2 regions of the Nocardioides sp. HB32 genome follow, and region 1 is predicted to be linked to the other one. Evidence: riboswitches for the same ligand, from Rfam matches in the RefSeq annotation. Region 1 holds a riboswitch; the other holds the start of a gene.
What was found. Region 1 has a riboswitch for cyclic di-AMP ahead of ACVW2K_RS08970 (C40 family peptidase). Riboswitches for the same ligand answer to the same signal wherever they lie in the genome.

Region 1 (3,459 bases):
CGAAGAGACCCGGCGAGATCGGCTTGACGTTCCCCGTCTCCAGGTCCTCGGCGCTGCCGGCGAGCATCGACCGGACGTCGGCGATCAGGTCCTCCGGGAGTCCGAGCTCCCCGAGCAGGTCCGCGGCTCCCACGCCCCCGTCGTACATCTGAACGTGTTCCTTCCCCCGAATGAAAGGCCTGTTGCGTCACCGGCCACCTGCCCCGGTCCCCCGCGATCGAAACCTCGGTCCGTTAGATTGCGTCGCACTCGTCTCGGACCCAGGAGCTCTCGGTGCGTCGAACCACGATCCCCATCCTGCTGCTCGCGCTCGCCCTCACAGCGGGCTGCAGCAGCGACGGCGACGATCCGGGTACGGCGAGCCCGGGCTCGCCGGCCTCGCCGACGTCGACGAGCAGCTCGCAGGCGAGCTCGCCGACGGACTCCCCGTCGGACGTCGCGACGGGCATCGAGCTGTCGATGCCCAACAGCAGCGTGCGCGCCCCCGCGGACTGGACGCAGGCCAAGGACCTGACCCGCTACGAGGACGGCGCCGACAGCCCCGACAGCCTCGCCTACATCATGCTCGGCGAGATCGACGCGTTCGGCTCGGACGCCTCCGCCGAGCAGCTCGGCGAGAACCGGATCAAGGCGAACACCTACCCGAAGGCGCCGAAGGTGCTGCCGGTGAGCGAGCTCGACGGCACCGAGGCGTACCACGTGGCCGGCTTCGTGAGCCCGACCCAGTACATCGAGGAGTTCGGCACCATCGTCCGCGACCGGATCGTCACCCTGACGTTCTCCTTCAACAACAAGGTGTCGAGGTCCGAGCGCGACGAGGTCGTGTCCTCGGTGCTCCCGACCTTCGCCTGGAAGTAGCCGTCAGCGGCGGTACCGCAACGTGCCCGGGAACCACTTGTCGGTCCAGAGCTTGTCGGTGCGCACGCGGGTGCCGGAGTGCGGCGCGTGCAGCACCCACCGGTGCCCGTGGGTGAAGCCGGCGTACACACCGACGTGGTACACGCCGCCGCCGTCGTAGAAGAAGATCAGGTCGCCGCGCTTCATGTTGCTGCGCTTGATGTGCTGGGCGAAGTGCGCCTGCGCGGACGAGGTGCGCGGGATGTGCTTGAAGCCGGCCTTGCGGAACGAGTAGAACGTCAGCCCCGAGCAGTCGAAGGCGTTCGGGCCGGAGGCGCCGTAGCTGTACGGGTCGCCCTTCTGGTGCACGGCGATGCTCATCGCGCTGCCGACCCGGCGCGCCGACGGCGCGAGCGAGGCGTGCTTGTGGTGGTGGTGCGTGACGCGGTCGTTCCGGGTGGCGGCGTGGCTGTCGGCGATCGGGGCGGTCGAGAGGAGGCCGACGGCGAGGGCGCCGCTGGCGAGGGCGCGCAGCGCCAGGGAGTGGATCGTGGGCATGCGGAGGTTTCCTTCCCACGCCTGTGAGGTGAGCTGTCGGGTTCGGGCGAGAAGGTGCCCGGCCACCGGTCGGTGGCTTCACCCCGAGCGCCCGCGTGATGCTGGTGCGGCCGCGAAGGTGGGTCCCCCACTCCTGCCGTCCGTGATCGGTCCACGACCCGGGTGGCAGGATTCGGCGTGCCCGGGCCGGTGTTGCGACGTGCAACCGGTCAAGGACGGTAACCAGAGAATTCGCCCGATCACGAGTCGGTGCCGGGCCGATTCCGTGGCGCACGCCACACTCCCCGCGTGGGATCGCGGGCGAACTGGTCGAAGGTCACACAGTTACAGCGCTGTCACGCGCCCCTCGTCGAGGTGGACGACGCGGTCGGCGACCTGCCAGACCCGGGGGTCGTGGGTGGCCACGAGCACCGCGGAGCCGGCGTGCGCGGCACCGGCCAGCACCGCCGCGACCTGGGCCACGTGGTCGTCGTCCTGGTGGCCGGTCGGCTCGTCGAGCACGGCCAGCCGGGGTGCGAGGACCAGCGCCCGCGCGACCGCGGTGCGCTGCTGCTCGCCGAGCGAGGTCTCCCGCACGCCGCGCCGGGTGAACGCGCCGAGGTCGAGCGCCTCGGCGAGCCGGGCGAGGGCCGCGACCGGGTCGACGCCGGCGCGGTACGCCGGCAGGCAGATGTTGTCCTCGACGCTGAGCCCGGCGAGCAGTCCGTGCTGCTGGGGCACCACCGCGACCACGGACCAGTCGGCGACGGCGCCGGCGGGCCGCCCGTCGACGGTCACGGTGCCGCGCTCGGGCGTCTCGAACCCGGCGGCCAGGTGGCACAGCGTGCTCTTCCCGGACCCGGACGGACCGGCGACGGCGACCAGCTCACCGGGGGCCGCGGCGAGGCTGACGTCGTGCAGCACCTCGACCCGGCCCGCGCCCGCGCCGTACCCGTGCGCGACCTGCTGGATGCTCAGTCCGGTGCCGGTCACAGCTCCACCTCCGGTCGGCGCAGCCGCACGTGGTCGCCGTCGGCCTCGACGACGACCCGGCGGTCGGGGAAGAGGCCGAGCATCTCCTGGGGCAGCTGGACCCGGCCGGTCGCGTCGATGACGGCCGCGGCGGTACGCCGGCCCGAGGTCTCGCTGGAGACGACGCCGTGCCGCAGCCGGAGCAACCGGTCGGCGCGGTGCGTCACGCGGTCGTCGTGGCTGCTGATCACGACCGTCGACCCTGCGGCGGCGACGGCGAGCAGCGCGTCCATGACCCGGTCGGCGTTCGCATGGTCGAGCTCGGCGGTCGGCTCGTCGGCGACGACCAGCGCCGGGGTGCCGACCAGCGCGATCGCGACCGCGAGCCGCTGCTGCTCGCCGCCGGACAACGCATCGGGCCGGTGACCGCCGCGGTCGGTCAGACCGACGGCGTCGAGGGCCTCGGCCAGGTGGCGGCGGGAGGCGCCGCGCCAGGACGCGACCTGGCGGAGCTGGTCGGTGGCGCGCAGGTGCGGGAAGACGGCGTTCGAGGCGCGCTGCGGCACGAAGCCGATCTGCCGGCGGCGCAGCCGCCGCAGCTCGCGGGTCGAGGCGACGCCGACGTCGCTGCCGAGCACGGTGAGGCGGCCGGCGCTGGGCCGGTCGCGGGCGCCGAGCAGCGTCAGGAGGCTGCTCTTGCCGCTGCCGGACGGCCCCGCGACGACCGTGAGCGCACCCGGGACGAGCTCGAGGCCGATGCCGCGCAGCGCGTGCGTCTCCCCGGTCACGGAGCGGAAGACCTTGACCAGGTCCTCGCAGGACACGGCCGTCATGGACTCAATCCCCGGCACGGAGCACCTCCGCGGCGGGGCGGCGACGGGTGAGCAGGGTCCCGACCAGCCAGGCCACCAGGACCAGGACGACGAGCACGCCGAGCAGCCAGAGCAGGTCGGCCGGCTCCGGCCGCGGGTGTGCGAGCGGCGGGATGCCGGCAGCGGCGTCGATGCTGCTCGGCATCAGGACGACCACCGCGGCGGCGAGCAGGGCAGCGACGACGGCGGTCGCGACGGCGTACCCCACCTCCCAGGCGCGCGCCCGCGCCAGGTCGGCCGA
Region 2 (3,459 bases), 1.3 Mb from region 1:
CGCCGCAACCGCGGCGGAGACGGCTTGGGCGTGGGGGGTCGAAGCGCGGTCCCGGGCCCTGCTCAGCGAGGGTGACGAGGCGGAGAGCTGCTACCGGACGGCGGTCGAGCAGCTGGCGCGGACCCAGCTGCGGCCCGAGCTGGCCCGCGCCCATCTCCTCTACGGCGAGTGGCTGCGTCGGGAGGGCCGGCGGTCGGACGCTCGCGATGCGGTCCGGTCCGCGTACACCATGTTCGACACGATCGGGATGGTGGCGTTCGCCGAGCGTGCCAGGCGCGAGCTGCTGGCCACGGGGGAGAGGGTGCGCCGTCGTACGGAGGAGTCCAGGACCGACCTCACCGCCCAGGAGCAGCAGATCGCCACGCTGGCCGCCGAAGGGCTCACGAACCAGGAGATCGGTGAGCGGCTGTACCTCAGCACGCGCACGATCGAGTGGCACCTGGGAAAGATCTTCACCAAGCTCGGGATCAGGTCGCGCCGCGCCCTGCGTGGGGTCGCGGCGAGTCTGGCGCCACCGGCGCAGGCGTAGCTGCTGGGCCTGCCGGCTTCCGCCGGAGGGGCGCGGAAGCTGCGCACCGGCGACAGGTCACGGTGCGGCCCGAGGGCCGGCTGCGGTCCGCCGACGTGGAGGTGGCCACGAGCGAGCCCGACGGTGACGACCTGCGCCCGGCGCGGCTCGGCGGCGCGCGGGCGATCCTGTTCAGGCGGCTCGGACGCCGGCCCGATGTGCCGGCGCGGGTCCGGCTGTGGTGGACTTGCCCGCTCTCGGACCGCCCCCGTCCGGATACACGGAAGAAGAAGCATGCGCAAGATCGTCGCCCTGGTCCTGGTCGGGCTCGGAGTGTTCCTCGTGGTCGCCGGCATCGTGGCCCGGGCGTGGGCGCCCGGCCAGATCGAGCGGACCCCGCTGGACACCGACAACACGACGTACCTCTCCGGTACCGCGGAGGTGCCGAACGCCGACCTCCAGCTCGAGAAGACCCCGGTCCTGGCGTGGAGCACGAACAAGGCCGACGCCGACGCCTCCGACGAGGACGTCGTCGCGTTCGCGACCTCGCTCTGCCTGGTCCGGGACGCCGACGGCATCGACGGCTGCGTGGACGGCGACGACCCGCGGCTGATCTCCGCCGAGACCGACGTGTTCGCGGCGGACCGGCACACCGGCCTCACGGTCGACGACCCGGAGTACCTGCCGGCGGACGCGCTGCACGAGGAGGGCCTGCAGAACAAGTGGCCGTTCGGTGCCGAGAAGAAGACCTACCCGGTCTGGGACGGCGTGGTCGGCGCCGCCGTCGACGCGACGTACGAGGGCACCGAGGAGATCGACGGCCTCGAGACCTACGTCTACCGTGCGGTCGCGAACGCCGACGGCGTGGACGTCGTCGCGGACCTCCCGGGCAGCTACGCCAGCTCGACCGAGTACTACATCGAGCCGCGCACCGGCGCGATCATCAACCAGGTCATCCACCAGCAGCGCGTCGCCGACGGCGTGGGCACGGTCCTGGACCTGGACCTCGCGTTCACCGCCGGCCAGGTGCAGACCAACGTCGACGACGCCCGCGACAACCTCTCGCTGCTGACCCTGATCGAGACCACCGTCCCGGTCGTCGGTCTCGCTGTCGGCATCCCGCTGGTGCTGGTCGGACTGGGCCTGCTGCTCCTCGGCCGCAGGCGGATCGAGCAGCTCGACCCCGAGCGCGCCCAGGAGCTGAGCGGCGTCTGAGCCGACCGCCTGCTGGCGTGCAGGTGCGGTGAGTCACACCGGCGCGGAGTTGGTCCGCGGCCGGCCGCCTGCCTACCGTCGAGGAGCCCTGCCACCGCGGGGTGACCCTCCGAGCGCGCCGAGTCCTGTCCGGCCGGAGGGTGGTCATCGATGAACACGCTCGGACAGGAGCGGGGGACCCACAGGTTCCACGGGCCGCACCGCGGCCCTCGGGGTGAAGCCACGTGCCGGACGACGGCCGTGACCGGGCAACTCCAGCCCGAACCCGACAGCTCACCTCGCAGGCGCACGGAGGAGCTGTTCCATGCGCATGCGCACCCTCGTGTCGGCCCTTGCCCTCACGGCCACGACCCTCGTCCCCGTCCTTGCCCTCGACGCCCCCGCCCACGCCGCGAGCGGCAGGACCTGGGACCGGCTCGCCCGCTGCGAGTCGGGCGGCAACTGGCACATCAACACCCACAACGGTTACTACGGCGGCCTGCAGATCAGCATCGGCACCTGGCGCGGGTACGGCGGCGGCAAGCTCGCCTCGCTGCCCAGCCGGGCCAGCCGGGCCGAGCAGATCCGGGTCGCCGAGCGGATCAAGCACCACCAGGGGTGGGGCGCCTGGCCCACCTGCTCGCACCGCATCGGCCTGCGCTGAGCCCGGACCGTGGTGGCTCGACCGGGTGACGCTCGTCATGGACCCGGGCCGGCGGCGTGACCCGCACCGTGGGAGCGCCGTTGCAGACGGTGTCAGCGATCGGGACTTCCGTCCCTACCCCGGAGGCGCACCGGTGCGCGATGTTGGGTACGGTGCGAGCACCGGGCGAGCGGACCGAAGGGTGTGCAGTTCATGGTCGACGTGGAGACTGTCCTCGACGAGGCGGGCTTGAAGAATCCGAGGGTGCGCGAGTACGTCGCGCACTGGGCCGAGATCACCGGCGCGGAGCGGGTCGAGGTCGTCAGCGCTGACGACGACGCCCGTCTCGTGCAGGAGGCGCTGGACGTCGGCGAGCTGCAGCCGGCCGGCGAGGGCCTGTACTACTCGCGCAGCTACTTCAAGGACACCGCGCGCTCCGAGGAGCGCACGATCGTCGCGACGAGCAACCCCGCGGACAAGGGCGTCTACAACAACTGGCGGCCCTCCTCGGAGATGAAGCCGATGCTGATCGAGCGGATGCGCGGCGCATCCCGGGGCAAGACGATGTACGTCGTGCCCTACCTGATGGCACCGCCCGGCTCGCCGCTCGAGGCGTACGCCGCCGGCGTCGAGCTCACCGACACGCGGACCGTCGCGCTGCACATGATCCGGATGGCGCGTGTGGGCGCGGAGTACGTCGACAGCCTGGCCGACCCCGACAGCTTCGTGCGCGCGGTGCACGTCACCGGCGACCTGGAGAACCTCGGCCAGGGCACGCCCGACGACCAGCGCTACTTCGTGACGGTCGCCGACGAGCGGACGATCCTGCACTACGGCTCGTCGTACGGCGGCAACGCGCTGCTCGGCAAGATCGCGCACGGCCTGCGGCAGGCCTGCTACGACGGCTGGGCGTCGCGGGAGTTCCTCGCGGAGCAGTTCATGCTGCTCGGCATCGTGGACAACGAGACCGGCAAGAAGTACCACGTCTGCGGGGGGTTCCCGAGCGCCTCGGGCAAGACCAACCTCGCGATGACGCTGGCGCCGGACGCGCTCGGTGACCGCTACACCGTCGAGTTCTACGGCGACGACATCACCTGGCTGTGGGTCAACCCCG

Region 2: another riboswitch for cyclic di-AMP. It lies ahead of ACVW2K_RS02660 (transglycosylase family protein); the one in region 1 lies ahead of ACVW2K_RS08970 (C40 family peptidase).

The regions. Positions count from the first base shown of each region.
Region 1 is NZ_JBSSBS010000001.1:1,772,131-1,775,589, reverse strand. Features, by position in the region: gene ACVW2K_RS08980 (hypothetical protein) at 1-133, opposite strand, end outside; gene ACVW2K_RS08975 (hypothetical protein) at 274-858, shown strand; gene ACVW2K_RS08970 (C40 family peptidase) at 862-1,395, opposite strand; cyclic di-AMP (ydaO/yuaA leader) riboswitch at 1,399-1,583, opposite strand; gene ACVW2K_RS08965 (ATP-binding cassette domain-containing protein) at 1,720-2,367, opposite strand; gene ACVW2K_RS08960 (ABC transporter ATP-binding protein) at 2,364-3,179, opposite strand; gene ACVW2K_RS08955 (hypothetical protein) at 3,184-3,459, opposite strand, start outside.
Region 2 is NZ_JBSSBS010000001.1:503,951-507,409, reverse strand. Features, by position in the region: gene ACVW2K_RS02670 (ATP-binding protein) at 1-529, shown strand, start outside; gene ACVW2K_RS02665 (DUF3068 domain-containing protein) at 803-1,723, shown strand; cyclic di-AMP (ydaO/yuaA leader) riboswitch at 1,871-2,025, shown strand; gene ACVW2K_RS02660 (transglycosylase family protein) at 2,028-2,366, shown strand; gene ACVW2K_RS02655 (phosphoenolpyruvate carboxykinase (GTP)) at 2,559-3,459, shown strand, end outside.